DNA from 3 places in the Streptomyces sp. NPDC088147 genome. Region 1 is predicted to be linked to each of the others. Evidence: riboswitches for the same ligand, from Rfam matches in the RefSeq annotation. Region 1 holds a riboswitch; each other region holds the start of a gene.

Region 1 (10,512 bases):
CGCGCCTACGCCACGCTGGAGGCCCAGCTGCGGCGTACGCCCTCGGAGCCCGAGGTCGCCGCCGAGATGGGGATCGCGCTGGAGGAACTGCACGCGGTTTTCAGCCAGTTGTCCCTGGCGAACGTCGTGGCGCTGGAGGAACTGCTGCATGTCGGCGGCGAGGGCGGTGACCGGCTCAGCCTCATGGACACCCTGGAGGACACCGCCGCCGACAACCCGGTGGAGGTCGCCGAGGACCGTGAGCTGAGACGGTTGCTCGCGCGGGCCATCAACACCCTCCCCGACCGGGAGAAAACGGTCGTCACGCTCTACTACTACGAGGGCCTCACGCTCGCCGAGATCGGCCATGTCCTCGGGGTGACGGAGAGCAGGGTCAGCCAGATCCACACAAAGTCCGTGCTGCAGTTGCGGGCGAAGCTGGCCGACGTCGGACGCTGACGCTGTGGGGGCGCCCGCTCATCCGTAGAGTGGAGGCGTGCCCAGGATTCGAGCGGCCTCCGTGGCCGAGCACCGGACCATGCAACGAGGCGCCCTGCTGGACGCCGCGCGCTCCCTGCTGTCCGAAGGCGGTACGGACGCGCTGACCTTCCCCGCACTCGCCGAGCGCACCGGCCTCGCCAGGTCCTCCGTCTACGAGTACTTCCGCTCGCGCGCCGCCGTCGTCGAGGAACTGTGCGCCGTCGACTTCCCGGTCTGGGCGGCCGAGGTCGAGGCGGCCATGGCCGGGGCGCAGACGCCGGAGGCCAAGATCGAGGCGTATGTGCGCCGTCAGCTCGCGCTGGTCGGGGACCGGCGCCACCGCGCGGTCGTCGCCATCTCCGCGAGTGAGCTGGACGCCGGGGCCCGGGAGAAGATCCGTGCCGCGCACGGCGGGCTGATCGCCATGATCGTGGAGGCTCTCGGCGAACTGGGCCATGAACAGCCCCGGCTCGCCGCCATGCTGCTCCAGGGCGTCGTGGACGCGGCCGTCCGACGTATCGAGCTCGGCGCGGCCGAGACGCCTCCGGAGATCGCCGAGGCGGCCGTCTCCATGGCGCTGCGCGGCGTACGGGGCTGAGGGCCCGGCACGTACACCGACGGCGCGTACACCGTCGGCACGTACACCGTCGGCGCGTACGCCGGCGGATGCGCCGTCAGTGTCCACCGCGCGCCCCACCGCGCTCGTACCGGCTCCGGCTCCGGCTCGGGGACACCGAAGACGGGCAGGAGCCGCGACGGGCCCCGGCGCAGCAGCGCGCGGGGCAGCAGGGACAGCGGGTTCAGATGGACCCTGCCCCGCAGCAGACCCCAGTGCAGACATCCCGGCGCGCAGTGGGACGGAGCGCCCGTCATCGTGGCGACCCGCTGGCCCGCCGTCACGTCGTCTCCTTCGGCGACGAGGGGTGACACCGGTTCGTAGGTGGTCCGCAGTGGCGGATCCCCCGTACCGGTCAGCGTGATCGAGAGCACCCCGCGCCCCGCCACCCGGCCCGCGAAGGAGACCCGGCCCGCTGCCGCCGCGTGTACCGGCGCCCCGGCCGCCGCGGCCAGGTCCACCCCGCGATGACCGGGGCCGTACGCCGTGGCGGGCGGCTCCCAGCCCCGCAGCACCGCCGGGCCCGGACGCGAACCCACGGGCCAGGCCCGGCCCTCGCCGGCGCCGGGCACCTGAGCGGCCACCGCCTCCGGCGCGGCCCACAGCCCGAGCGATGCCAGGACGACGGCGACGAGTACGCCGAGCGCGAGTGGCATGAGCGGTACGCGGCGCGGCCGGAGCGGTACGCGGCGCGGCACGAGCGGTACGCGGCGCGGGGCGAGAGGGACGCGTGTGCCGAAGGGGTTACGGAAAGTAGTCATGCCTGACACGGTCCCGCAGGACGGCACCATCGCGCTGATCATGAACGGGATCTGTGGAGTACCGACCGGTTGTGGACAACGCCGTCACCCAGGGGTGCGAAGGTCCCGTACACTTCTTGTGGCGATCCGGGTCACCGGGTCGACTTCGCACGCCCCGCCATCGGCCCCTTCGCGCCGATGTCAGCGCTTCTCGGTCTCGGTCTTCCGTGGCACAGCGCATCGGGGCGTCAGGCGCGACTGCCGTCCGGCGGACGCGACAACCGAGTATCTCAAGGAGTACGGCCATGGCCGTCGTCACGATGCGGGAGCTGCTGGAGAGCGGCGTCCACTTCGGTCACCAGACCCGTCGCTGGAACCCGAAGATGAAGCGCTTCATCTTCACCGAGCGCAACGGCATCTACATCATCGACCTGCTCCAGTCGCTGTCGTACATCGACCGCGCCTACGAGTTCGTCAAGGAGACCGTCGCGCACGGCGGCTCCATCATGTTCGTCGGTACGAAGAAGCAGGCCCAGGAGGCCATCGCCGAGCAGGCGACGCGCGTCGGCATGCCCTACGTCAACCAGCGCTGGCTGGGCGGCATGCTCACCAACTTCTCCACCGTCTACAAGCGCCTTCAGCGTCTGAAGGAGCTTGAGCAGATCGACTTCGAGGACGTGGCCGCCTCCGGCCTCACCAAGAAGGAGCTGCTGGTCCTCTCCCGCGAGAAGGCCAAGCTGGAGAAGACCCTCGGTGGTATCCGCGAGATGCAGAAGGTGCCCAGCGCCGTCTGGATCGTCGACACCAAGAAGGAGCACATCGCCGTCGGTGAGGCGCGCAAGCTCCACATCCCGGTCGTCGCGATCCTCGACACCAACTGCGACCCCGACGAGGTCGACTACAAGATCCCGGGCAACGACGACGCGATCCGCTCCGTCACCCTGCTCACCCGCGTGATCGCCGACGCCGTCGCCGAGGGCCTCATCGCCCGTTCCGGCGTCGCCACCGGTGACTCGAAGCCGGGCGAGAAGGCCGCCGGCGAGCCGCTCGCCGAGTGGGAGCGCGACCTGCTCGAGGGCGAGAAGAAGGACGACGCCGAGAAGCCGGCCGAGGCCGAGGCCAAGGCCGAGGGCGACGTCCAGACCTCCGCCGAGACGGAGAAGGTCGCCGACGCGGAGCAGGCCGAGGCCCCCGCCGAGGCTCCGGCCGCGGACACCGAGCAGGCCTGACCTTCCCCAGGTTCGGTAGTTGACGGCGGGGGCCCACCGGCCCCCGCCGTTCACCCGTAGATCCTTCAGACCTTCGAGAGAGAATTACAGATCATGGCGAACTACACCGCCGCTGACGTCAAGAAGCTCCGTGAGCTCACCGGCGCCGGCATGATGGACTGCAAGAAGGCGCTCGACGAGGCCGACGGCAACGTCGACAAGGCCGTCGAGCTTCTCCGTGTCAAGGGCCAGAAGGGCGTCGCCAAGCGCGAGGGCCGTTCGGCCGAGAACGGCGCTGTCGTCTCCCTCATCTCCGAGGACAAGACCTCCGGCGTTCTGCTCGAGCTGAAGTGCGAGACGGACTTCGTCGCCAAGGGTGACAAGTTCCAGACCGTCGCCAACACGCTCGCCGCCCACGTCGCCGCGACGTCCCCGGCCGACCTCCCGGCGCTGCTCGCCTCCGAGATCGAGGCCGGCAAGACCGTGCAGGCGTACGTGGACGAGGCGAACGCCAACCTGGGCGAGAAGATCGTCCTGGACCGCTTCGCGCAGTTCACCGGCGGTTACGTGGCCGCCTACATGCACCGCACCATGCCCGACCTCCCGCCGCAGGTCGGCGTCCTCGTCCAGCTGGACAAGGAGAACGCCGAGGTCGCCAAGGACGTCGCGCAGCACATCGCCGCCTTCGCGCCGAAGTACCTCAGCCGCGACGAGGTCCCGGCCGAGACGGTCGAGAACGAGCGCCGCGTGGCCGAGGCCACCTCGCGCGAGGAGGGCAAGCCCGAGGCCGCCCTGCCGAAGATCGTCGAGGGTCGTGTCAACGGCTTCTTCAAGGACGTCGTCGTGACGGAGCAGGCGTTCGCCAAGGACAACAAGAAGTCCGTCCAGAAGGTCCTGGACGAGGCCGGTGTCGCCCTGACGCGCTTCGTGCGCATCAAGGTCGGCGTCTGAGTCTGTACGCGATCAACCCAAGACCCCGATAGGGTCTGACGCAGTCGTCCGGGTACCTGCCGGGCGGCCGCAGATCTGACGAGGAGGCCATTGCCGCACAGGGAACCGCAAGGACCCCGGCAATGGCCTTCTTCGTATGCGCACGAGGAGATCTCCATGGAACAGGCCGACACAAGCGACGACGGCAAGAAGAGCGACGACGGCAGGAACCACGGCCGCGGACGCTTCATGCTGAAGCTGTCCGGTGAGGCGTTCGCCGGACGGGGAGCGCTCGGCGTCGACCCCGATGTCGTCCACGCCATCGCCCGCGAGATCGCCGCCGTCGTCCGGGACGGCGCCCAGATCGCGGTCGTCATCGGCGGGGGCAACTTCTTCCGGGGCGCCGAACTCCAGCAGCGCGGCATGGACCGGGCGCGCTCCGACTACATGGGCATGCTCGGCACGGTCATGAACTGCCTCGCGCTCCAGGACTTCCTGGAGAAGGAGGGCATCGACTCCCGTGTCCAGACCGCCATCACCATGGGGCAGGTCGCGGAGCCGTACATCCCGCTCCGCGCCGTGCGCCACCTGGAGAAGGGCCGCGTCGTGATTTTCGGCGCCGGTATGGGCATGCCGTACTTCTCGACCGACACCACGGCCGCCCAGCGCGCGCTGGAGATCGACGCCGAGGCATTGTTGATGGGGAAGAACGGGGTCGACGGGGTGTACGACTCCGACCCCAAGACCAACCCCGCCGCGGTCAAGTTCGACGCCCTGGAGTACGGCGAGGTGATCGCCGGAGATCTGCGGGTCGCCGACATGACCGCCATCACGCTGTGCCAGGACAACAAGCTGCCGATCCTCGTCTTCGAATTGCTGAAGGAAGGCAATATCGCGCGTGCGGTCAAGGGTGAGAAGATCGGCACGCTCGTGAGCGACCAGGGCACCCGGAGCTGATCCGGGGCCGCCCCGCACGGGATGGACAAAGCCCTGCCGGTCGGACACCGTGCAGGACAAGACGCGACGCAGGTTCCGCCGGCCGATTCGCACGCCGGGCCCACTCAAGACACGCAGGAGCAAGTGGTGATCGAAGAGACCCTCCTCGAGGCCGAGGAGAAGATGGAGAAGGCCGTCCTGGTCGCCAAAGACGACTTCGCCGCGATCCGCACAGGGCGGGCGCACCCGGCGATGTTCAACAAGATCGTGGCCGACTATTACGGTGCCCTGACCCCGATCAACCAGCTCGCCTCGTTCGCCGTGCCCGAGGCGCGGATGGCCGTGGTGACCCCGTTCGACAAGAGCGCGCTGCGCAATATCGAGCAGGCGATCCGCGACTCCGACCTCGGCGTCAATCCGAGCAACGACGGCAACATCATCCGGGTGGTGTTCCCCGAGCTGACGCAGGACAGGCGCAAGGAGTTCATCAAGGTCGCCAAGACCAAGGCCGAGGACTCGAAGATCTCGATCCGCGCGGTCCGCCGCAAGGCCAAGGAGACCATCGACAAGCTGATCAAGGACGGCGAGGTCGGCGAGGACGAGGGCCGCCGCGCCGAGAAGGAGCTCGACGACACCACCGCGAAGTATGTCGCGCAGGTGGACGAGCTGCTGAAGCACAAGGAAGCCGAGCTGCTCGAAGTCTGATGAACGACTCTTCCCGGGGAGCCTCGTCGACAGCCGGATACTGGGGACCGACCGACCCGGGGGCTGTCCCGGCGGGTCCCGCATACGATGAGCATCCCGCACAGCAGACTCGGCCCATGCCCATCGTGCCCGACGGACCCGCCGACAGCGGGAACCAGGATGACGACCGGGGGGCCGCTCGGCCGGGCGGCCCCCTGTTCCGTGACAAGACCCCGCAGGAGCCCATGGCAGCCCCTCCGCCACCCCCGCCGAAGAAGCGGGCCGGACGCGATCTGCGTGCGGCCATAGGGGTCGGTATCGGGCTCGGCGCGGTGGTCGCGGCCTCGCTCTTCATCGTCAAGGCCGTCTTCATCGGCGTCATAGCGGTCGCGGTGGTGATCGGGCTGTGGGAGCTGACCTCACGGCTCCACGAGAAGAAGGGCATCAAGGCACCGCTCGTGCCACTCGCCGTCGGCGGCGCCGCGATGGTCGTCGCCGGGTACGCGCGGGGGGCGGAGGGTGCCTGGGTCGCGATGGCCCTCACCGCGCTCGCGGTGCTGATCTGGCGGATGACGGAACCGCCCGAGGGCTATCTCCGAGATGTCACGGCGGGGGTCTTCGCCGCGTTCTACGTGCCGTTCCTGGCCACCTTCGTCGCGATGATGCTCACCGCGCACGACGGCCCGTGGCGGGTGCTGATGTTCCTGGTGCTGACGGTCGTCAGCGACACGGGCGCGTACGCGGTCGGCTGGCGCTTCGGTACGCACAAGCTGGCGCCCCGTATCAGCCCCGGCAAGACCTGGGAGGGGCTGGCCGGAGCCGTCGGCTTCGCGATGGCGGCCGGTGCGCTCTGCATGGAGTTCATGATCGACGGCGGGGTCTGGTGGCAGGGACTGCTGCTCGGGCTCGCGGTCGCGGCCAGTGCCACCCTCGGTGATCTCGGCGAATCCATGATCAAGCGGGATCTCGGCATCAAGGACATGGGCACGCTGCTTCCGGGCCACGGCGGGATCATGGACCGGCTGGACTCCCTGCTGCCCACGGCGCCCGTGGTCTGGTTGCTGCTGGTGCTCTTCGTGGGCTCCGGATAGTGCTCTCGTCCCCGGCGAGGTCGGCCCGTCGCGGCACTACCCGTACCGGTTACCCTGAAAGGGCTCGCCGCTCACGGGTGGCGGGCCCTTTTTGAGCCCCGCGGCTGTGAAGCCGTTCCCGTGAGGTCTCCCGGCACCGGCACCGTCCTGCCGTACTCCCCGCCACGGCGGGGGTAGCCCGGCCTCGCCGCACCGAGGAGATTTGGTTTTTCATGGCCCCGCCGACACCCGGAGAACTCACTTTCGTCGCGCCTCGCGGAGCCAAGAAGCCCCCGCGGCATCTCGCCGACCTCACCCCCGCCGAGCGCCGCGAGGCCGTCGCCGCGATCGGTGAGAAGCCGTTCCGCGCCAAGCAGCTGTCGCAGCACTACTTCGCGCGGTACGCGCACGACCCCGAGCAGTGGACCGACATCCCGGCCGCCGCGCGCCAGAAGCTCGCCACGGAGCTGCTGCCCGACCTGATGTCGGTGGTACGGCACATCTCGTGCGACGACGACACCACGCGCAAGACCTTGTGGCGGCTGCACGACGGCACCCTCGTCGAGTCGGTGCTGATGCGCTACCCGGACCGGGTCACCATGTGCATCTCCTCGCAGGCGGGCTGCGGGATGAACTGCCCGTTCTGCGCCACCGGCCAGGCCGGTCTGGACCGTAATCTCTCCACCGCCGAGATCGTGCACCAGATCGTCGACGGGATGCGCGCGCTGCGTGACGGCGAGGTTCCCGGCGGTCCCTCGCGGCTGTCCAACATCGTCTTCATGGGGATGGGCGAGCCGCTCGCCAACTACAACCGGGTGGTCGGGGCGATCCGCCGGCTCACCGACCCCGAGCCGGACGGTCTGGGCCTCTCGCAGCGCGGGATCACCGTCTCGACGGTCGGTCTGGTGCCCGCGATGCTGCGCTTCGCCGACGAGGGCTTCAAGTGCCGGCTCGCCGTCTCCCTGCACGCGCCCGACGACGAACTGCGCGACACCCTCGTGCCGGTCAATACGCGGTGGAAGGTGCGGGAAGTGCTGGACGCCGCCTGGGAGTACGCGGAGAAGTCGGGCCGCCGGGTCTCCATCGAGTACGCGCTGATCCGCGACATCAACGACCAGGCGTGGCGCGGCGACCGGCTGGGCCGGCTGCTCAAGGGCAAGCGGGTGCACGTCAATCTGATCCCGCTCAACCCGACGCCCGGCTCGAAGTGGACGGCGTCGCGCCCCGAGGACGAGAAGGCGTTCGTCGAGGCGATCGCGGCCCACGGCGTGCCGGTGACCGTACGGGACACCCGGGGCCAGGAGATCGACGGGGCGTGCGGACAGCTGGCCGCCTCCGAGCGGTAGGAGCCGGAGGAGTCGGTACGGCGCCACGGGGTAGCCTTGGCCTGAACGTATTGCATATTTTCCGACAGGGGAGCGCCACAGCGCTGAGAGTGCGGCACATGTCCGTGGGAGCGGGCAGCGGTCGCAGACCCTCTGAACCTTGCCCAGGTCATTCTGGGTAGGAAGTTCGGACACCACTCAAGCTGTAGCGCCCTGCCCGGAGTCCGGACCGTACGGACCCCGGGCAGGGCCGCGTCTTCTCCTGGACATCCCAGGAGGAAAGTCAGTGAGCAGTACCCGTATTCGTCCCGCCCGTACGCGTACCGGCACGAGAAGGGCGGCGGCCGGCGCGCTCGCCGCCGCGCTCGGCGTCTCGGCGCTCGCCGCCTGCGGCGGGTCCGGCGGCTCCGCGTCGTCCGGTGACGGCGGCAGCGGCAGCCCGGAGTCCAAGACCGTCACCCTCGTCAGCCATGACTCGTTCAACGCCTCGCCCGCCGTGCTGAAGGAGTTCACCAAGGAGACCGGTTACACGGTCAAGGTCCTGAAGAGCGGCGACGCCGGGGAGGCCCTCAACAAGGAGATCCTGACGAAGGGTTCGCCCCAGGGCGATGTCTTCTTCGGTGTCGACAACACCCTGCTCTCCCGCGCCCTCGACAACGGCCTGTTCACGCCGTACAAGGCGAAGGGCCTGGACCGCGTCGAGGAGAGCGCGCGGCTCGACAAGGACAAGAACCGGGTCACCCCGGTCGACACCGGCGACATCTGCGTCAACTACGACAAGAAGTACTTCACGGACAAGAAGCTGACGCCGCCGCGGACCTTCGACGATCTGATCAAGCCCCAGTACAAGAACCTCCTCGTCACCGAGAACGCCGCGACCTCCTCACCCGGCCTCGGCTTCCTCCTCGGCACGGTCGCGCGGTACGGCGACAAGGGCTGGCAGGACTACTGGAAGAAGCTGAAGGACAACGGAGTCCAGGTCGTGGACAGCTGGGAGCAGGCGTACAACGACAGCTTCTCCGGCTCCGCGGGCGGCAAGAAGGCCAAGGCCGACCGGCCGCTCGTCGTCTCGTACGCCTCCAGCCCGCCCGTCGAGGTGCTGTACGCCGACCCCCGGCCCGAGGAGGCGCCGACCGGGGTCTCCACCGGGACCTGCTTCCGGCAGACCGAGTTCGCCGGGCTGCTGGGCGGCGCGAGGAACGAGGCCGGCGGCAAGGCGCTGCTGGACTTCCTGATCGGCGAGAAGTTCCAGGCGGACATGCCGCTGAACATGTTCGTCAACCCCGTGGTCAAGGACGTCGCGCTGCCGGAGCTGTTCACGAAGTTCGGCGCGACCGTCGACACGCCCGAGGCCGTGGCGCCCGACACGATCGCCGCCCACCGTGAGCAGTGGATCCAGTCGTGGTCCTCACTCGTAGTGAAGTAACCGCCAGGACGCCGGGGGGAGGACGGCCGGGGCGCGGCCGGGGGCGCGGAAACGCCGTACGGCTCGCGCTCATGGCCGTGCCCGTCGCCTTCTTCGCGGTCTTCTTCGCCTATCCGGTGGCCGCGATCGTGGGCCGGGGGCTGAAGACGGACGGCGGCTGGCAGGTCGGCCGGATCGGGGACGTACTGGCCCGCCCGGACATCCTCGGCGTCCTGTGGTTCACCACCTGGCAGGCGCTCGCCTCCACCGCGCTGACCCTGCTGATCGCGCTGCCGGGCGCGTATGTCTTCGCCCGCTTCGACTTTCCCGGCAAACAGCTGCTGCGCGCGGTCGTCACCGTCCCGTTCGTGCTGCCGACCGTCGTGGCCGGCACCGCCTTCCTGGCGCTGCTCGGGCGCGGCGGACTCCTCGACGACCTGTGGGGCGTACGGCTCGACACCTCCGTCTGGGCGATCCTCCTCGCGCATGTCTTCTTCAACTACGCGGTGGTCGTCAGGACGGTGGGCGGGCTGTGGGCGCAGCTCGACCCGCGCCAGGAGGAGGCGGCCCGGGTGCTCGGCGCGGGACGGCTCGCGGCCTGGTGGCGGGTGACGCTGCCGGCCCTCGGCCCCGCCGTCGCCGCCGCCGCGCTGATGGTCTTCCTGTTCACCTTCACCTCCTTCGGGGTCGTACAGATCCTGGGCGGCCCCGGCTTCTCCACCCTTGAGGTGGAGATCTACCGGCAGACCGCGCAGCTCCTCGATCTGCCCACCGCCGCCGTGCTCACGCTGGTGCAGTTCGCGGCGGTCGGCGCGGTCCTCGCGGTGCACGCGTGGACCGTACGGAGGCGGGAGACCGCGCTGCGGCTGGTCGACCCCGCGCTGACCGCACACCGGCCGCGCGGCGCCGGGCAGTGGGCGCTGCTCTGCGGGGTGCTCGGCACCGTACTGCTGCTGATCCTGGTGCCGTTGGGGGTGCTCGTCGAACGCTCCCTGGGTGGTCCCGGCGGGTACGGATTCGACTTCTACCGGGCCCTCGGATCGGTGGAGTCCAGCGGCGGCACCTTCCTCGTACCGCCGCTGGAAGCGGTCTGGAACTCCCTGCGGTACGCGCTCGTCGCGACCGCCGTCGCGCTGGTG
Region 2 (10,512 bases), on a different contig from region 1:
GCCCGCGCTGGCCGGGGCCGAGGGCCGGCTGCTGCTTCCGGGGAACCCCACCCGGCTGTCCGGGCTGTACCGCGCGGGAGGCTGGGCGCATCCGGGCGGCGGGCTCGCGCACGCCGGGATGTCGGGGGCGCTGGTCGCCGGACTGATCGTCGAAGGGGCGGACTTCCGCGGCTCGCGGTGAGCCACGCGGGCCGTCACCATGCCCGCTCGGTCAACGGGCGCGCCGCCGACCGTTCCTGACGGCCCGCCGACGCGCGTCGCCGGTCGCCCGTCGTCGGTCGCCCGTCAGTAGCGGTACTGCTGCTCGTTGTAGTCGGGGTCCGGGTAGCCGGGCCGGCGCGGCTCTTCGTGGGGCATCGGCGGGAACTGCTCGCCGTCGCGGTCGCGCTGCTGCGGGACCCACACGCCGCCGGGCGGGGTGTCGCCGCCGTACTGCTGCTGGTTGCCGTACGGGTCGGCGTACTGCTGCCGGCCGCCGAAGCTGTCGTACGAGCCGTACTGCCCGCCGCTGTCGGCCGAGCCGGCGTACGGGTCGGTGTACCCGGCGTACTGCTGCTGCCCGGCGTCGTAGCCGTACTGCTGCTGCGCGTACGCGTCCTGGCCGGGATACATGTCCTGACCGGAGTGGTAGGCGTCCTGGGGCACGTATCCGTCCTGGCCCGCGGGCTGGTGCTGCCCGTACCCCGGATACGCGTCGTATCCGCCGCCGTCGCCGTACTCGTGCGCGCCGGCACCGGGCGCGGTGCCCGCGCCCATGCCCGCGCCCGCGTGCGGCTGCTGACGCGCCTCACGGGCCGCGTCGTCGTATATCCCGTACTGCCCCGTGTCGTCGGGCAGCGGCTCCGGCTCGTAGACCGCGGCGGTCGGCGCGGGCGCCTCCGGCTCGTACGCGGGCGGTTCGTACGCGGCCGGTTCGTACTCCAGGTCCGAGACCTCCAGCGCGGGTTCGCGCTCCTGCGCCTGCCGGCTCCCTGCCTTGCGGCGGCGGCTCGCGCCCGGACTGCCGCCTATCGCCCAGCCCGTCGAGAAGCCGCGGCGGAAGGACAGCGTCACATACGTCTGGCCGACCGCGAACGCGATCGCGCCCAGCGCGATGACGAATATGGAAGGGATCAGTACGCCGAGGACCACGCCCATGAACCCGGTGAAGGCGAGCACGCGCCAGCGCAGCCGCGCCTTGTACTGGAGCAGCACCTCACCGAGCAGCCACAGGGCCACGATGCCGAAAGCGATGTAGAGGACCGTCCAGCCCATGCCCGCCCCTCTCCTGGGCCCACCGCCCGGGGACAGGGCGGGTACGGCCGGTCACGACTGCTCGTGCAGTCCGAGATTCTCGTAGATTTCGAGCGTCGCCGTGGAGTTGTTGAGCGTGATGAAGTGCAAGCCGGGGACACCCTCGGAGAGCAGCTCGGCGCAGAACTCCGTCGCGAACTCGATGCCAATGGAGCGTACAGCGGCGGGATCCTCCCTGACGGAGAGGATCCGCTCTTTCAGCTCGGGCGGGAAGACCGCGGTGGAGAGCTGTGGCAATCGCTCCAGCATCTTCACACTGGTGACGGGCATGATTTCCGGAATGATGGGCGTCTCGCAACCGGCCGCGGCGGCGCGGTCGCGCAGCCGCAGATAGCCCTCGGGGTCGAAGAACATCTGCGTGATCGCGTAATCGGCGCCCGCGCGGCACTTGTCCACGAAGTGCCTGACGTCCGTGTCCCAGTCGGTGGACCGCGGATGCATCTCGGGGAAGGCCGCCACTCCGACGCAGAAGTCGCCGGACTCCTTGATCAGCCTGACCAGTTCAACGGCGTAGCGCACACCGTCCGGGTGCTTGACCCACTCGCCCATGGGGTCGCCGGGCGGATCGCCGCGTACGGCGAGGATGTTGCGGATCCCGGCGTCGGCGTACTGCCCGACCATGTTGCGCAGCTCGGCGACGGACTGACCGACGGCAGTGAGGTGCGCGACCGGTGTGAGCGTGCTGTCGGCGGCGATCCGCTCGGTGGCCCTGACCGTGCCCGCGCGGGTGGAGCCACCCGCGCCGTAGGTCACGGAGACGAAGCTCGGGGCGACCGCTTCGATCCGGCGCAACGCGTTCCAGAGGTTCCGCTCGCCCTTCTCCGTCTTGGGCGCCCAGAACTCGAACGAGTACGAAGTCTTGCCGGTCGCGAGCAGATCACGCACGGTCAGCGCGTGATCCGATCTGGTCGAAGCTGTGCCTAGGGCCATATGTGCAGGCTATCGAGGGTGGGGCGGTCCCCCAACCGGACGAGGGGCTTTTGCCCGGATTGCCGGTTAAGTAGCCGCGCTCCGGCACGGCACGTCCCCGTGCGCCGCGCTCCCGTCATCCGTACGCCGCACTCCGGCCATCCGTACACCCCGCCGCCGTCACACGGCACGGTCGCGCACGCGCTTCGCCAGGGCCGCGGTCGCCGCCGCCGGGTCGTCCGCCTCGGTGATCGCCCGGACGACGACGACCCTGCGGGCACCGGCGTCCAGCACCTCGTCGAGACGGGCGGCGTCGATCCCGCCGATCGCGAACCACGGACGATCCGTGGCACGGGACGCGGCGTACCGCACCAGGTCGAGCCCCGGGGCGTGGCGGCCCGGCTTGGTGGGGGTGGGCCAGCAGGGGCCCGTACAGAAGTAGTCCACGCCGGGCTCGGCGACCGCCGCGTCCACCTCGGCCTCGGCATGGGTGGAACGGCCGATCAGCGGCCTGTCCCCGAGGATCGCGCGCGCGGCGGGGACGGGCAGATCGCCCTGTCCCAGATGCAGCACGTCGGAGCCGATGGCATGGGCCACATCGGCGCGGTCGTTCACGGCGAGCAGCCGGCCGTGCCTGCGGCAGGCGTCGGCGAAGACCTGGAGGTGGTCCAGCTCCTCGGCCGCCTCCATGCCCTTGTCGCGCAGCTGCACGATGTCCACGCCCGACGCGAGCACGGCGTCGAGGAACTCGGCGAGATCCCCCTGCCGCTTACGGGCGTCCGTGCACAGATAGAGCCGGGCGTCGGACAGCGACGCGGAAGCCGCGGAAGCCGTGGCCATGGAAGATCCCCCCGTGATGTGTGGGTCGGCGGTGCGCGGCGGCCCGCGTACGGCCGGCGGACGGCCGTACGGGGGCGCCGCGCACCGCGGATGGCGATGTCGTCAGACGGCGAGCGCCTGGGCCCGGCGCTTCACCTCCGTGCCGCGATTCTCACTGAGCGCCTGCGCGGGCGTGCCCGGCAGGCTGGGGTCGGGGGTGAAGAGCCACTCGAGCATCTCTTCGTCGGTGAAACTGTCGTCCCTCAGGAGCGTCAGGGTGCCGGCGAGGCCCTTGACCACCTTGTTGCCGTCGATGAAGGCGGCGGGCACCTGGAGCGTCCTGTTCTCGCCGCGGCGCACCGCGATCAGCTGGCCTTCCTTCACCAACTGCCGCACACGCGTCACCTCGACGTCGAGCTTTTCCGCGATGTCGGGCAGGTGAAGCCAGGCGGGGACGAGAGCATCGATCTTTGCGTCAATCTCGGTCACAAGGACAAGCGTGCCATCCCGGACTGACAGACGGTAGCCGAGAAGCCCCAATCGGGCCGCCGCCCCGGCGGTGCCGCGATCCCGCACGAGGTCAGAGCACGGCCTTGCGCAGCGGTACGGACGGGTCCGCGGTCCGCTCCGGATCCAGCCGCGCGCCCGCCTCGATGAGCTTGCGGCCCTGCGCCAGATCCCGGGGCCTGCCGACGGCCAGCAGCGCGGTCGGCGCCCCGTCCCGCAGCCACACCACCGACCAGGCGCTCCCGGCGGGATCACCGCGCCGGACCAGGGTGTCACCGTCCGCGTGGTGGCCCGCGTACTGCACGAAGCGGCCGAACTGCTCGGACCAGAAGTACGGCACGGGGTCGTAGATCTCGTCGGTCTCGCCGACCACCTGCGCGGCGACCGTGCGCGGCCCCTGGAGCGCGTTGTCCCAGTGATGGACGAGCAGTCGCTCTCCGTAACGGGCCGAGGGGAACGAGGCGCAGTCACCCACCGCGTACACCTCCGGCAGCGAGGTCCGCAGCCGCTCGTCCGCCACGATGGCGCCGTCCGGGCCCAGCTCCATCCCCGATCCGGCCAGCCAGCCCGTCGCGGGCCGCGCGCCGATGCCCACGACCACCGCGTCCGCGTCCAGCCGCCGGCCGTCCGCGAGGAGCACCGCGCCCGGTTCGACACCGGCCACCCGGGCGTCCGTCAGCAGTTCGGCGCCGCTCTCCGCGTACCAGCCGGTCATGGGAGCGGCGACGTCGGCGGGCAGGGCGCCCGCGAGCGGCCGGTCGGCCGCCTCGACGACCGTCACGGCGCAGCCCGCCTCCCGGGCGGCCGTGGTGAACTCCGCGCCGATCCACCCCGCGCCGACGACCACGACCCGCTGCCTGCGGCCGAGCACCGGACGCAGCCGCTCCGCGTCGTCCAGCGTGCGCAGCAGATGGACGCCGGGCAGCGACTCGGTGCCCGGCAGGGCGATCGGTTCCGCGCCGGTCGCGATGACGAGGACGTCGTACGGGACGGGCCCGCGCGCGGTGTCCAGTTCCCGCGCGCCGGGGCGCAGTCCGGTCACGTCGAGGCCGAGCCTGAGCCGGACGGACAGCGCCGCGAAGTCGATGTCGAAGGCCGGGCTCTCCGCCTTGCCCAGCAGGACCGCCTTGGAGAGCGGGGGCCGGTCGTACGGTGGATGCGGCTCGGCGCCGAGTACGGTGACCGGGCCGCCGAAGCCCTTCTCCCGCAGGGCCACCGCGGTCTGCACGCCCGCCATGCCCGCGCCGACGACGACCACCCTCGGCTCTCCGGCCGGTTCTGTCTCCCGCTGTCTCTCGCTCACCCGATCACCTTAGACAGCCCGTCCCGGACAACTCCCGGAATGTCGGCGGGAACCTGTTCCACCACGCTCGTGCCGCTGCCCTCCTGGGACTCCCACTCCCAGGTCTCCTCCAGCCGCACCCGGCCGTCGGGAAGGCCGACCACGGTGGAGACGCAGTGCCCCGACGACGTCGCGCCGTCCCGCTTCAGCTGTACGTACCGGAAGTCCAGCCGGTCGCCCTCGCGCGTCCCGACGAGATAGCCGCGGACCACGTCACCGCCCTCGTACTCGGCGCGGATCACGCCGTCCTCCTCGCGGTAGACGAAGCGGGTGGCGGTGCCCACCTGCCCCGGTGCCTGGTCGGCGACCGGGGAAAGGACGAGTCCGTCCAGTGAACGGGCCACGGTAATCGCTCCCTTACAGCGCGGAGGTCAGGGCGTTAGGCTGGCAGCCGACACTACCTCGCGGGAGTCCGGACGCACCGGGCTGAGAGGGAGGCTGAGGCGGCCTCCGACCGTACGAACCTGATCCGGGTCATGCCGGCGAAGGGAGGGGCTGGACGCCCATGCAGTCACCCCATGAAGGAACAACGGGCTCCGACGTCCTCGTCATCGGGGGCGGGATCATCGGGCTGGTCACCGCCTGGCGCGCGGCGCAGCACGGGCTGCGCACCGCCGTCACCGACCCCGATCCCGGCGGCGGCGCGGCGCGGGTCGCGGCGGGGATGCTCGCGGCCGTCACCGAACTCCACTACGGCGAGGAGACGTTGCTCGGCCTCAACCTCGCCTCCGCCGCGCGCTATCCGGACTTCGTCGCCGAACTGGAGGCGGCGAGCGGGCAGGACACCGGCTACCGGGCGTGCGGCACGCTCGCCGTCGCCCTCGACACCGACGACCGCGCACAGTTGCGCGAACTGCACGCCTTCCAGCAGCGTTGCGGGCTGACGTCCCAGTGGCTCACGGGCCGTGAGTGCCGGCGCCTGGAGCCGATGCTCGCGCCGGGCGTACGCGGCGGTCTGCGCGTCGACGAGGACCACCAGATCGATCCCCGCCGGCTGGCGGCGGCCCTGCTGACCGCGTGCGAACGGGCCGGGGTGGTCGTCCACCGCGCCCACGCCGACCGGCTCTCCGTCGTGGGCGACCGGGCCGCCGGCGCCGTCCTGGCCGACGGCAGCGCGCTCACCGCGGACCAGGTGGTGCTGGCGGGCGGCAGCCTCAGCGGCCGGCTCGGGGGCGTACCGGCCGATGTCCTGCCGCCGGTACGGCCCGTCAAGGGCCAGGTCCTGCGCCTGACCGTGCCCGGTACATACGCGCCCTTCCTCTCCAGGACGGTACGGGCCGCCGTGCGCGGCAGCCACGTCTATCTGGTGCCGCGCGAGAACGGCGAACTGGTCGTCGGCGCCACCAGCGAGGAACTCGGCTGGGACACCACGGTCACGGCGGGCGGGGTGTACCAACTGCTGCGGGACGCGCACGAACTCGTCCCCGGCATCACGGAACTGCCGCTCACCGAAACCGTCGCCGGGCTGCGCCCCGGCTCACCGGACAACGCGCCGCTGCTCGGACCCACCGCGCTGCCGGGGCTGTCCCTGGCCACCGGCCACTACCGCAACGGGGTCCTGCTCACGCCCGTCACGGGCGACGCGATGGCCACGGTGCTGACGACCGGCGAACTGCCCCCGGAGGCCCGTGCCTTCTCCCCGTCGCGGTTCTCCTCGCGCCCCTCGCCCGTCGCGTCCATCCGTCAGGAGCAGACCGCATGAACATCTCCGTGAACGGCGAGCCCCGCGAGCTCGCGCCCGCCACCACCCTCGACGTCGTGGTCGCCACGCTCGCCCCCGCGCCCTCGGGGGTCGCCGCGGCCGTCAACGAGACGGTGATCCCGCGCACCCGCTGGTCCGGCACACCGCTCAACGACGGCGACCGCGTCGAAGTCCTCACCGCGGTCCAGGGAGGCTGAACCATGGCCGACGACCCGCTGACCATCGGCTCCGCCACGTTCGCCTCCCGGCTGATCATGGGCACGGGCGGCGCGCCCAGCCTCGACGTGCTGGAACGCTCCCTGACCGCCTCGGGCACCGAACTCACCACGGTCGCGATGCGCCGCCTCGACCCCGCCGTGCACGGCTCCGTCCTGTCCGTACTCGACTCGCTCGGCATCCGCGCGCTGCCCAACACGGCGGGCTGCTTCACCGCCGGGGAGGCGGTGCTCACGGCGCGTCTCGCCCGCGAGGCGCTCGGTACGGACTGGATCAAGCTGGAGGTGGTCGCGGACGAGCGCACGCTGCTGCCCGACCCCATCGAGCTGCTCGACGCGGCGGAGACCCTCGTCGACGACGGCTTCACGGTCCTGCCGTACACCAACGACGATCCCGTGCTCGCGGCGAAGCTGGAGGACGTGGGGTGCGCGGCGATCATGCCGCTGGGCTCCCCGATCGGCTCCGGCCTCGGTATCCGCAATCCGCACAACTTCGAGCTGATCGTGGAGCGGGCGGGGGTGCCGGTGATCCTGGACGCGGGCGCGGGCACGGCCTCGGACGCGGCGCTGGCGATGGAGCTGGGGTGCGCGGCGGTGATGCTGGCGTCGGCGGTGACGCGGGCGCGGGAGCCGGTGCTGATGGCGGAGGCGATGCGGCACGCGGTGTCGGCGGGGCGGCTGGCGTGGCGGGCGGGGCGGATGCCGCGGCGGCGGATCGCGTGGGCGTCGTCGCCGGTGGAGGGGGTGGCGACGCTGGACCCGGAGAGGCCGGCGTTCCCCTAGGTGTATTGATCACGAGCGTTGTTGACACCGGCCGGGCTTGATCATGGCGAAGACCTCCGGTGTGGTGGAGGTGTCTAAGCTGCACCGCACACGGAGGTCTTCGTGTCCCACCGTAATGCCCGGCTGACCGTTCACGGCAGGCGGATCCTGGTCGAGCGTGTCCTTGCGGGCCGTCCGGTCGCGCATGTCGCCGCGGAGATGGGCGTATCCCGGCCGACTGCTCACAAGTGGGTCCGCCGGTGGCGGGCCGAAGGTGACAGCGGCCTCGCCGACCGTCCGAGCAGGCCCCGCACGACCCCGCACCGCACCCCGGTCTCGGTCGAGGCCGAGGTGTGCCGTCTGAGGACCGGCCGCAAGCTCGGGCCGGCCCGGATCGGCCCGGTTCTGGGCCTGCCCGCTTCGACCGTGCACCGGATCCTGGTCCGCCACGGCCTGAACCGGCTCGCCTTCCTGGACCGTCCCACCGGCCGGGTGATCCGCCGCTACGAACACGCCCGGCCGGGCGACCTGGTCCACGTCGACATCAAGAAGCTCGGCAACATCCCCGACGGGGGCGGCCACAAGGTCATGGACCGCCGACAGGCGATGGACAACAAGCTCGTGACCACCGGTGAGCGCAGGAGCCGCAAGCCGGTGATCGGCTACTCCTTCGTCCACTCCGCGGTCGACGACCACTCCCGCCTGGCCTACAGCGAAGTCCTGCCCGACGAACGCCAGCACACGGCCGCGGGCTTCTGGCAGCGGGCGAACGCCTTCTTCGCCGCCCACGGCATCACCGTCCAGCGGGTCCTCACCGACAACGGCTCCTGCTACAAGGCCCGGCTGTTCACCCGGACCCTGGCCGCCGACGGCATCGCACACAAGAAGATCCGGCCCTACCGGCCGCAGACCAACGGCAAGGTCGAACGCTTCAACCGCACCCTCCTGGACGAGTGGGCCTACCTGCGGCCCTACACCTCGAACAAGGAACGGACCGAGGCCCTGGCAGACTTCCTCCACACCTACAACCACCACCGCAGCCACACCGCACTCAACGGACACCCGCCCATCAGCCGCGTTAACAACGTTGCGGGTCAATACACCTAGGGCGTGTCCTTGTCGCCGGGTTGCGGTCTCGTACGGCCGGTTCCGGGGCCCGTCGCTCGTGCGGGCGGTGAAGGGGGCGCGCAGGGGCCGTGTCCGGCGGCACCAACCCGCACACGACCACCGGCCCCGGCCAAAGACCACCGGCCCGGACGGCGCCCCCGCCGGACGCGCACCGTGGCTCGTAGACTCGGGCTCGTGGATACGACCCTCAAGGACCCCATCGTCGGGCACCTGCTCGACGGCCGCTACCGCGTGGACGCGCGGATCGCCGTCGGCGGCATGGCCACGGTCTACCGGGCCGTCGACATCCGGCTCGACCGGGTCCTCGCGCTCAAGGTGATGCATCCCGCCCTCGCCGCCGACGTCACCTTCGTGGAGCGCTTCATCCGTGAGGCCAAGTCGGTGGCCCGGCTGTCGCATCCCAATGTCGTCGCGGTCTTCGACCAGGGCGCCGAGGGCGCCTACGTCTATCTGGCGATGGAGTACGTCGCGGGGTGCACGCTGCGCGATGTCCTGCGGGAGCGCGGGGCGCTGCGGCCCCGGGCCGCGCTGGACATTCTGGAGCCGGTGCTCGCCGCGCTGGGGGCCGCGCACCGGGCCGGGTTCGTGCACCGGGACATGAAGCCGGAGAACGTGCTGATAGGGGACGACGGCCGGGTCAAGGTCGCCGACTTCGGACTCGTGCGGGCCGTCGGCGATGTCACGAACACCACCGGGAGCGTTCTCGGCACGGTGTCGTATCTGGCGCCGGAGCAGATCGAGCACGGCACGTCCGACACCCGCGTCGACGTGTACGCCTGCGGGGTCGTCCTCCACGAGATGCTGACCGGTGCGAAGCCGCACGGCGGGGATACCCCCGCGCAGGTGCTCTACCGGCATCTGAACGAGGACGTGCCCGCGCCGTCGGCCGCCGTGCCGGGGCTGGCCGTGGAGCTGGACGAGCTGGTCGCGGCGGCGACCGCCCGTGCCCCCGAGGTGCGGCCCGCGGACGCGGTGGCGCTGCTCGGGCTGGCGCGGGAGGCGCGGGCCGCGCTGACCGACGCGCAGCTGGACGCCGTACCGCCGCGGGCCAGGCCCGAGCCGGTGGACGGGGCCGGTGCCGACAACCGTACGGCGGTGATCCCGCGCATCCGGCCCGTCGAGCCTGCGGAGGACGAGACACCGAACCGCACGAGCCGGCTGGAGATGGCGCCCCCGCCGGACGCGCCGGGCCGCCGCCCGGTCATGCCCCGCCGGGGCGTCGTCGCGGCGGTGGTCGCCGTGCTGCTGGTGCTGGGTGTCGGTACGGGTGTCTGGTACATCAATTCGGGACAGTTCACGCGTGTTCCCTCGCTGCTCGGCCAGAGCGAGCGGGAGGCCACGAAGCGGCTCTCGGACGCGGGGCTCGAGGTGAAGGTCACCAAGGACTTCAGCGACTCCTTCGCCCGCGGCACGGTCATGGGCAGCGACCCCGCGCCCCGCGTGCGGATCCGCGGCAACGGCTCGGTGACCGTCGTGATCTCGCGTGGTCCGGAGATCGTCAAGGTCCCGGATCTGGAGAGCATGCCGCTGGGCGAGGCGCGGCGGGCGCTCAAGAAGGTCGGGCTGGCGGCCGGGGTCGTCACGCGGGAGTTCGACGACGACATCCAGCAGGGCACCGTGATCAGTTCGGCCCCGGCGTCCGGGAGTGGGGTGCGGCCCGATTCCGGGGTCGCGCTCGTGGTGAGCAAGGGCAGCCCGGTGGACGTCCCCGATGTGACCGGTGAGTCCGTGGAGGACGCCACCGCGGAGCTGGAGGACCAGGGGCTCACGGTGAAGGTCGCGGCCGAGCGCGTGAACTCCCCCGAGGACGCGGGGTCGGTCGCCCGGCAGTCCGC
Region 3 (8,685 bases), on a different contig from region 1:
GTACCGCAGGACCGACCGCGTCATCGCGACCCCCGAGTCCGGTGCGGATGGTTGCGGATCTCCACATCCGCGTCCGTCGCCGCCGAGAGGTCGCCTCGGTCCCGAGCCTCCTGCCGCTGCGCGACCAAGGCCCTGCACACCCCACACCCGTCCGCCGGTTTCGGTGGCAGGTTCGGCAACGACAGGTACATCGGCCCCGACATCGTCGTCTGCGCTCTGCTCACGCCGTACGCCTCCCCGCTCGCTCAATCGGTGGAGTCGATGGTCCAGCCGCTGATCAGCGGGATCTAGTCCGTTTCCCGTTCGCGCAAGAATCCGTCCCGGATGTCCGCGAGCATCCTCCGCATCTCGTCGCTGGCAAGGGCCACCGAGGCGAATCGCTCGTACTTTTCGACATACAGAGCGACATCCCTGGGATCGGTAACGATCACCTCGGCATGCGTGGTCTCGACGGTCACCGTGCGGTCGTCCCGGACGACGAAGGAGTGCCCCGGCACATCGATCTGTGGACGGTCCAGCGGGACGACCCGGACGTCCACGTTCGGCAGGCGGGAGACGGAGGCGATGCGGTCCAGCTGTCCGGCCATCATGGCGGATGGGAGAAGGCGCCAGCGCAGAACGGGTTCCGTGATCACGAAGCGGAGCTGCTTCCCTGTGTCGTACAGCACTCGTTGCCGTTCGATCCGTGCACCGATGGTTCGGGCGAGCTGGTCCTCGCTCAGCCCCTTGCCTTGCAGGACAGCTCGTACGTACTCGGGTGTCTGCAACAGGCCGGGGACCAGGGACGGCTGGAACAGCCGTAGGAGCTCCATCGACGCTTCCAGCGCCCGGATCTCCTCCTGCTTCCGGTGGAAGCCCATACGTCTGAACAGCCGCCAGGCCGTCGCCTCCGTGGCCTGAGCTCGGGCCGCGGCCATGTACTCGGCCTTGACCTGTTCGGACACCTCCAAGGCCGTCAGGATGCGCTCCACGTCGATCACGCTGGGCGCCACGTGGCCGTTCTCAATCTTCGACAGCTTGGCGGTGGACATGACCGCGCTACGGGCTACCGCCTTGGCCTCCTTACCGGATGCCTGTCGCAGAGCCCGCAGCGCTGTACCCAGCTCCGTTCTGTTCACCCGCCGTACTTCGCCCACCATTCGGGGAACGGCTCGGCGTGAGCGAGAGCCGTGTCCCGGTAACGGACGAACTCCGCCGCACGCCCGGCCTCAAGGAAGTCCGGCCCGAGGAACACACCTGCGTCGTCGTAGTTCATGACGACGGGGGAAACCTCATCGAACAGCCAGAAGTCCGGCACTCCTGCCAAAGGGTTCGGCCTCTCGGTGACGTCCAGGATGAAGAACTCCTCACCGCCCGTCATGTTCTTCACGTACCCCCAGCCGAGCTCATAGCGGAGGTAGTCCGTCAGCGGACGGGAGACGATGTGCACCCGGTGCATCCGCTTGCCGGCGTGCGTAGCGGCCCGGACGGTCTCGACCCATCCCGCGTTGTAGTCCTCCGGCTGCGGCTCACCCGCCAGGAAGGCCCGGAGGTTATCCGCGCTCGACGGGACGTTGTACTCGTCCAGGATCTCCAGTCGGAATGCCTCGCGGTGGAACGTCTTGAACCGCTCCGCCAGGTTGCTAGATGAGCTGATCACGGATGGCCTTCCGGATGAGTTCCATGGGGATCTCGACCAGGGTCTCGTGCGCCGGGATCTCCAACCCGTGGCCAGTCCGGGTCTCACCCTGCACGAGAAGGGTGTCTCTGTCCGTCGCATACAGCGTGGGACAGTCACCGTTCTCACAGGTCGTTACGAGCTTCCTGGCCTCCACGTGCTGCCCCCTCGCTACGGCTGCCCTGTGTACCGCTTCATGGTCCCGAGTAACACGAGGGCGTTGCAAGGCATCGAATTTCCACAACGGGAAACAGCCCTGCCGACGCCTTGAGCAACCACTTGGCGCGATCGATAGAAGGCACATATGGGCAAAAGGGGAAATTTAGTGTCATACGTAGATAAAAATACTCTCCAGTACGTCGAGGGTAATCATTCACCCCCAATTGACGCCAGAAACCGTTAGTGTGACCGTGATTCGACGCGCGTGAATGACTCTGCCTAGCAGCAGACATGCGAAGGGGACTGGTAATGCCGACACACATGGTCAATCTTGACGCATTGATCCCACGTGAAGATTTTGAGGCTCTGCCGTCCGAACAGGCAGCCCCGACCTCCGTCCTAAGCACCACGTTGAAAATCACTGACCTCACCCAGGACAGTCTTATGTACAACGTCCTGCGGAAACCTGATTTTCAGCGAGAAACGGCTAACTGGACACCCGAAAAGGTTGCCGAACTCGTTCGTAGCTTCCTTGCCGGCGATTTGATTCCTTCCATCATCCTATGGCGCTCCCCAGCTAGCGGGAATATCTTCGTAATTGATGGCGCCCATAGACTCAGCGCGCTCGCCGCTTGGGTCCAAGACGACTACGGCGACAAGCACACATCAATCAGGTTCTTCGATAATTCAATCCCAAGCGAGCAGAAGAAGGCTGCCGAAGCCACGCGCAAGCTGATCCAGCAGAGCATCGGATCGTACGCAGACCTGGGCCTCGCCCTCAGAAACCCCGACACCACTTCGAGGGAGAAGCTTCAGCTCGCAAGAAACCTAAGTGCTTTCGCGGTACACCTCCAGTGGGTGAACGGAGAGGCAGAGAAGGCGGAGAGTTCGTTCTTTAGGATCAACCAACAGGCAACACCAATCGATCCGATCGAACTCGAAATGATCAAGGCGCGCCGAAAGCCCAACGCACTCGCCGCTCGCGCCTTCATCCGAGCAGGCACCGGACACAAATACTGGTCATCTTTCGAGGAGACAGTCCAGGCGGAGATCGAGTCTCTCGCCAAGGATGTCTACGACCTGATCTTCAAACCGAACATGGATATCGCTATCCGCTCGGCCGATCTTCCGGTAGCTGGCAGGGGATACTCTGCTGATAGCGTCAAGATGGTGTTCGAGCTAGTAAATTTCGTCAACAAGACCCGCCGAGACCTGGGCACAGGAAAGCGCGGAAGCAGAAGCCAGGACCAGCTCGACATTTTGGCTGACGACCTCGATGGCGCCAGCACGCTCAAATATATGCGGGCAGTAAAAAGGACCGCTGGCAGGATCGCAGGGAACGAACCGGCGTCCCTCGGACTTCACCCCGCAGTCTATTTCTACAGCGCTACAGGGCGATTTCAGGCGGCGGCTTTCCTGGCCGCGACAGAATTCATCCAAGAGCTGGCAGAGAAGAACCGGCTTTTCAAATTTACGGACATTCGCGAGAAGTTCGAGGAATTCCTGGTCGACCACAAGTATTTCCTGAACCAGATCGTGCAGGCGTACGGAAGTCTGCAGCGTTCCGTGCCATCCATTTTGAAAATGTACCGAGTCGCCTTCGAAGCGATGGCTGAAGGAGCTGACGCCGCCGAGATAGTTGCCCGCCTGCAAGCAGACACCACGTCGCCCCGCGTGCCCGTGAAGGTCACTACCGACGATGACCGGACCCACCGCAGAAATTTCTCGGCCGAGACGAAGAACTCTGTATTCCTGAAGGAGACGTTGACGGCAGCCACCAGGTGTGAAATTTGCAGAGCCCGCCTGGACTTCAAATCCGTCACTGTAGACCACAAGATTCGGAAGGAAGATGGAGGAACAGGGGCTCCCAGCAACGCGGCCTTGACTCACCCGTTCTGCAACTCTGGCTATAAAGAGAGTCGGGAGTCCAGCAGAACGGCCTGAACCGGAAACGGTCAATGAAATGGGCTAGTGCCGGTTTGAAACAAGCGGTCCGGTCTAGCCGAAGCTCACCGACTCACAAGACCGTGGCGCAATAAAATCGGCCCGCGACTCCGCCCATGAGGTCGCGGGCCGATCACATGTGCGCCCTCGTTAGTCGGCCAGCGGCAGGTAGACCCGGTTGCCCGAGGCCGCGAACTCCGCCGACTTCTTGAGCATGCCCTCGGCGATCTCCTCCTCGGACGCCGCCGGCTCGTCGCCGCCGAACTGCTCTGTGATGCTTCTGCTGATCTTCATCGAGCAGAACTTGGGCCCGCACATCGAACAGAAATGCGCGGTCTTCGCGGGTTCGGCCGGCAGGGTCTCGTCATGGAACTCCCGTGCCGTGTCCGGGTCGAGTGCCAGATTGAACTGGTCCTCCCACCGGAACTCGAACCGGGCGTCCGACAGCGCGTCATCCCACTCCTGCGCCCCCGGATGCCCCTTGGCCAGGTCCGCAGCGTGGGCCGCGATCTTGTACGTGATGACACCGGTCTTCACGTCGTCACGATCCGGCAGACCGAGGTGCTCCTTGGGGGTGACGTAGCAGAGCATCGCCGTGCCCCACCACGCGATCATCGCCGCGCCGATGCCGGAGGTGATGTGGTCGTACGCCGGGGCCACATCGGTCGTCAGCGGGCCGAGCGTGTAGAACGGCGCCTCCTCGCAGATCTCCTGCTGAAGGTCGATGTTCTCCTTGATCTTGTGCATCGGGACATGCCCCGGGCCCTCGATCATCGTCTGCACGCCCAGCCGCTTCGCGGTCGAGTTCAGCTCGCCCAGCGTGCGCAACTCGGCGAACTGCGCCTCGTCGTTGGCGTCCGCGATGGAACCGGGCCGCAGACCGTCACCCAGGGAGTACGTCACGTCATACGCCGCGAGGATCTCGCACAGCTCCTCGAAGTTCTCGTAGAGGAACGACTCCTTGTGGTGCGCGAGACACCAGGCGGCCATGATCGAACCGCCGCGCGAGACGATGCCCGTCTTGCGACGGGCCGTCAGCGGCACATACCGCAGCAGCACTCCGGCGTGCACCGTCATGTAGTCGACGCCCTGCTCGGCCTGCTCGATGACCGTGTCCTTGTAGATGTCCCAGGTCAGCTCCTCGGCCTTGCCGTCCACCTTTTCGAGCGCCTGGTACAGCGGGACGGTGCCGATGGGAACGGGGGAGTTGCGCAGCACCCACTCCCGGGTGGTGTGGATATTGCGGCCCGTGGAGAGGTCCATGACCGTGTCCGCGCCCCAGTGGGTCGCCCAGGTCATCTTCTCCACCTCCTCCTCGATGGAGGAGGTGACGGCGGAGTTGCCGATGTTGGCGTTGACCTTCACCAGGAACCGCTTGCCGATGATCATCGGCTCGATCTCCGGGTGATTGACATTGGCCGGCAGGACGGCCCGCCCGGCGGCGATCTCCTCGCGGACGACCTCCGGGGGCACGTTCTCGCGGATCGCGACGTACTCCATCTCCGGGGTGATGTCACCGCGCCGGGCATACGCGAGCTGGGTCACCGGCTGCCCGTCCCTGCTTCGCCTGGGCTGACGCGGCCGGCCGGGGAAGACCGCGTCGAGACCGCGCAGATCGGTCGATCCGCTCCGGAGCAGTCCTCCGCGCGGTGAGGTGTGCTTGAGCCCGTCGTCCTCGGGACGGACCGGTCGGCCCGCGTACTCCTCGGTGTCGCCGCGACCGATGATCCAGTTCTCGCGCAGCGGTGCGAGACCGCGGCGTACGTCGGTTTCGACTCCGGGATCGGTGTACGGACCCGACGTGTCGTACAGCGTGACGTCCTTGCCGTTGGTGAGATGCACCTGACGGACGGGCACCTGGAGGTCCGGGCGCGAACCCTGGACATATCCCTTGTGCCAGCCGATGGACTTTCCGGCCTCGCTCGGCTTCCCCGAATCGGAGGCAGACGGATGTGCGGCCTGAACGGTCATGAGACCTACTCCCTACGCCGGCATTACCCGGTAACAGGTTCAGCGGTCGGCGCAGCGCAGGTGTCCGGGGAAGTGACCCCGGGCACACAGTCAGCGCCCTCTCAGCCCGGTGCTCCGAGCTCCCGCGTGTGCAAAGGTTGCCTCCACGCTAGCGTCATATCCGGCGTGCTGAACAGAGGGCCCCTTCCTTCTTGCGATGATCGGTCGGTGACCCCTCCCCAGCAGACTCACGAAGCGCACGGCCACTCGCACAGCCATGGTCCGGCCGCTCCGGTCTCCCAGCACCTCCGCAAAGTCATCGCGGCGGTCCTGATTCCGTTCGCGGTCGCCGTGGCCGTCGGGCTCGCCGTGCTCTGGCCGGGCGGTGCCCCGGCACACGAGCGCACCGGTGTGGGCTTCGACCGGCAGACGGAGCAGGGCCAGGTCGTACGGATCGAACGGGTCGACTGCAAGGACGTCAACGCCTCCCAGCTCCCGTCGACCGGCGACACCACACAGCCCCAGGGGCGTGAGGCGCAGCGGGCGGAGACCGGGGAGTGCAAGAAGGCCACGGTCGAGGTCACGACCGGCAAGGAGAAGGGGCGGACCTTCGTCGAGGTCGTCCAGCCGGACGCGCCGCGGCAGTTTCACGTGAAACAGGGCGTCGTGGTGGCATACGCACCCGATGCGCCGCGGGATCTCCAGTACTCCGTGACGGACGTGGACCGTAAGCTCCCCCTGACACTGCTGGCGGGGATCTTCGCGCTCGTGGTGGTCGTGGTGGGGCGGATGCGCGGCGTCATGGCGCTGGTCGCGCTCATCGCCTCGTTCGCCGTTCTGACGCTCTTCATCCTGCCCGCGATCTTGCAGGGATCGAATCCGCTGATCGTGGCGGTCGTCGGCGCCAGCGCGATCATGCTGATCGCCCTCTATCTCTGCCACGGTCTGACGGCACGTACCTCGGTCGCGGTCCTGGGCACGCTGATCTCGCTACTGCTGATCGGGCTGCTGGGGTCCGTCTTCATCGGCTGGGCGAGCCTGAGTGGCAACACCGACGACAACACCGGGCTGATCCACGGCCTGTATCCCGAGATCGACATGAGCGGTCTGCTGCTGGCGGGCGTGATCATCGGTTCGCTCGGCGTGCTCGACGATGTGACGGTGACCCAGACCTCGGCGGTCTGGGAGCTACGTCAGGCGGATCCGACGATGGGACCACGCGCGCTCTACCGGGCGGCCATCCGGATCGGCCGGGACCATATCGCCTCGGTGGTCAATACGCTCGTCCTCGCCTACGCGGGCGCGGCGCTGCCGCTGCTGCTGCTCTTCTCGATCGCGCAGTCGAGCATGGGAACGGTCGCGAACAGCGAGCTGGTGGCGGAGGAGATCGTCCGCACGCTGGTGGGTTCGATCGGGCTGGTCGCCTCCGTGCCGGTCACGACAGCGCTGGCGGCGCTGGTGGTCTCCGCCGACCGGCACGCCCCGGAGGCGCCTGGCATGGCACCGTACCCGGCGCCCGCGGGACCGGGCCCCGGCCCGGGTTCGGCGCCAGGACAGGGGGCAGCGCCCGGACACGGTTCAGCGCCTGAACAGGGTTCTACGACGGCCACCTCGCTGCCGGCGCAGAACGCGCTGACCCGCAAGCTCGGTGGCAGGGGACGCCGGCGCAAGAAGTGACCGTGCTGGCGTGAGGCCGGACGGTCGGTCAGCCGGCGTTCTCCTCGGCGAGGATGCGACCGAGCGCCTCCTCCAGATTGCCCTCGAAGTCACTGAGCGTGCGCTCCTGACCGAGCGGGACCAACCGGTCCGTACGGTCGAGGAAGGCCACCAGCGGCGCCGCGCTGACGCGGAAGAGCGCGTGATCGTCGCCGACCTGGAGCCGCATATGGACGTCGGAGAGGTCCTCCGGCGTGGTCGGCGCGATATGCACATCGCCGTCCCCACTGGGCGTGTTGATTCCGTCGAGCAGCAGTTCGCGGCCGAAAGTCCAGGTCACGGGGGCATCGCCGGGCAGATGGAAGGTCATCCGCACGGCGTAGGGATCCCGCATCTCGTAGTGGAGTTCCACCGGGATTCGGAACGAGAGCTCCTCGGAGACGAGGAAGCTCATCAGGACCTCGGCCTGGACCGACTCGCGCATCGTGTACTCCGGAGTAGATGAAGCAGTGGCTGGGAATGATCCCATGGACCCTCTTGACGCAATCGTGCTGTAAGCGCTAGCGGATCACAAGGAGTAATTTTTCAGATACTGATAGAGACGGCGAGAGAGTTCGCCAGCGATTCGATCTCTCTGCGTAACCGCTCGACCGCCAGAAGCAGCTGTTCCTGCTGATGGAGTGGTATGGAAATGGCCACGGCGCCCGCGGCGGCTCCGGCCTCGATCGGTACGGCCGCGTAGACGGTGCCGAGCCGGTATTCCTGTCGCTCCACCACCGGCTCCGCGGGTCCCAGCGACCCGAGGCGCTCCAGCAGCGTCCCGCGGTCCGGTACGGAATAGGGCGTGAGCGGGCGGACGGGGTAGCGGTCCAGATGGTCGCGGCGGGATTCCTCGTCGAGCCGGCTGAGCAGACACTGCCCGAGCGCGTGTGCGTGCCCGCTCTCGCGGATGTCCGCCCCGTCGGCGACCGCCGGGGCCGCGGGGCTGTCCGCCACGGAGACGAGATCGATCTCACCGTTGTCGTAGACCGCGAAGTACACCGGGGCCCCGGTCGCGTCGTGCCATCGGCCGAGCGATTCGGTGATCTTGCTGCGACGATTCTGCGGGGCGTCGCCGTGCGCCAGCCGCTGTACGGCGTCGCCGAGTACGAAGACGCCCCTCTCCCGTCGGAGATAGCCCTCGTGTGTGAGCGTGCGCAGCAGGTGGTAGGCGGTGGGGAGCGGGAGGCCGGCCTCGCGTGCGAGCTGCTTCGCGGGGGCCCCGTCCGGATGGGAGGCCGCCGACTCCAGCAGTCGCAGCGCTCGCTGTACCGAACCGA

The links. Region 1 has a riboswitch for thiamine pyrophosphate ahead of ACIOGX_RS29310 (thiamine ABC transporter substrate binding subunit). Riboswitches for the same ligand answer to the same signal wherever they lie in the genome.
Region 2: it holds a riboswitch for thiamine pyrophosphate, as region 1 does, so the genes downstream of both, thiO (glycine oxidase ThiO) here and ACIOGX_RS29310 (thiamine ABC transporter substrate binding subunit) in region 1, are expected to answer to the same signal.
Region 3: it holds a riboswitch for thiamine pyrophosphate, as region 1 does, so the genes downstream of both, thiC (phosphomethylpyrimidine synthase ThiC) here and ACIOGX_RS29310 (thiamine ABC transporter substrate binding subunit) in region 1, are expected to answer to the same signal.

What each region holds. Positions count from the first base shown of each region.
Region 1 is NZ_JBIUSY010000009.1:100,592-111,103, reverse strand. Features, by position in the region: gene whiG (RNA polymerase sigma factor WhiG) at 1-438, shown strand, start outside; gene ACIOGX_RS29350 (TetR/AcrR family transcriptional regulator) at 518-1,057, shown strand; partial or broken gene ACIOGX_RS29345 (peptidoglycan DD-metalloendopeptidase family protein) at 1,315-1,731, opposite strand; gene rpsB (30S ribosomal protein S2) at 2,121-3,044, shown strand; gene tsf (translation elongation factor Ts) at 3,138-3,974, shown strand; gene pyrH (UMP kinase) at 4,131-4,910, shown strand; gene frr (ribosome recycling factor) at 5,037-5,594, shown strand; gene ACIOGX_RS29320 (phosphatidate cytidylyltransferase) at 5,594-6,664, shown strand; gene rlmN (23S rRNA (adenine(2503)-C(2))-methyltransferase RlmN) at 6,877-7,989, shown strand; TPP riboswitch at 8,046-8,171, shown strand; gene ACIOGX_RS29310 (thiamine ABC transporter substrate binding subunit) at 8,255-9,394, shown strand; gene ACIOGX_RS29305 (ABC transporter permease) at 9,466-10,512, shown strand, end outside.
Region 2 is NZ_JBIUSY010000002.1:907,221-917,732, reverse strand. Features, by position in the region: gene ACIOGX_RS09300 (phytoene desaturase family protein) at 1-181, shown strand, start outside; gene ACIOGX_RS09295 (hypothetical protein) at 286-1,254, opposite strand; gene metF (methylenetetrahydrofolate reductase [NAD(P)H]) at 1,306-2,223, opposite strand; gene thiE (thiamine phosphate synthase) at 2,383-3,042, opposite strand; gene ACIOGX_RS09280 (Rv2175c family DNA-binding protein) at 3,145-3,510, opposite strand; gene ACIOGX_RS09275 (NAD(P)/FAD-dependent oxidoreductase) at 3,602-4,831, opposite strand; gene ACIOGX_RS09270 (hypothetical protein) at 4,828-5,214, opposite strand; TPP riboswitch at 5,265-5,378, shown strand; gene thiO (glycine oxidase ThiO) at 5,376-6,572, shown strand; gene thiS (sulfur carrier protein ThiS) at 6,569-6,769, shown strand; gene ACIOGX_RS09255 (thiazole synthase) at 6,773-7,570, shown strand; gene ACIOGX_RS09250 (IS481 family transposase) at 7,673-8,656, shown strand; gene pknB (Stk1 family PASTA domain-containing Ser/Thr kinase) at 8,852-10,512, shown strand, end outside.
Region 3 is NZ_JBIUSY010000003.1:657,540-666,224, reverse strand. Features, by position in the region: gene ACIOGX_RS13845 (hypothetical protein) at 52-291, shown strand; gene ACIOGX_RS13840 (helix-turn-helix domain-containing protein) at 288-1,118, opposite strand; gene ACIOGX_RS13835 (DUF6879 family protein) at 1,115-1,639, opposite strand; gene ACIOGX_RS13830 (hypothetical protein) at 1,623-1,814, opposite strand; gene ACIOGX_RS13825 (HNH endonuclease family protein) at 2,126-3,760, shown strand; gene thiC (phosphomethylpyrimidine synthase ThiC) at 3,911-5,731, opposite strand; TPP riboswitch at 5,724-5,867, opposite strand; gene ACIOGX_RS13815 (YibE/F family protein) at 5,939-7,387, shown strand; gene ACIOGX_RS13810 (SsgA family sporulation/cell division regulator) at 7,416-7,850, opposite strand; gene ACIOGX_RS13805 (IclR family transcriptional regulator) at 7,952-8,685, opposite strand, start outside.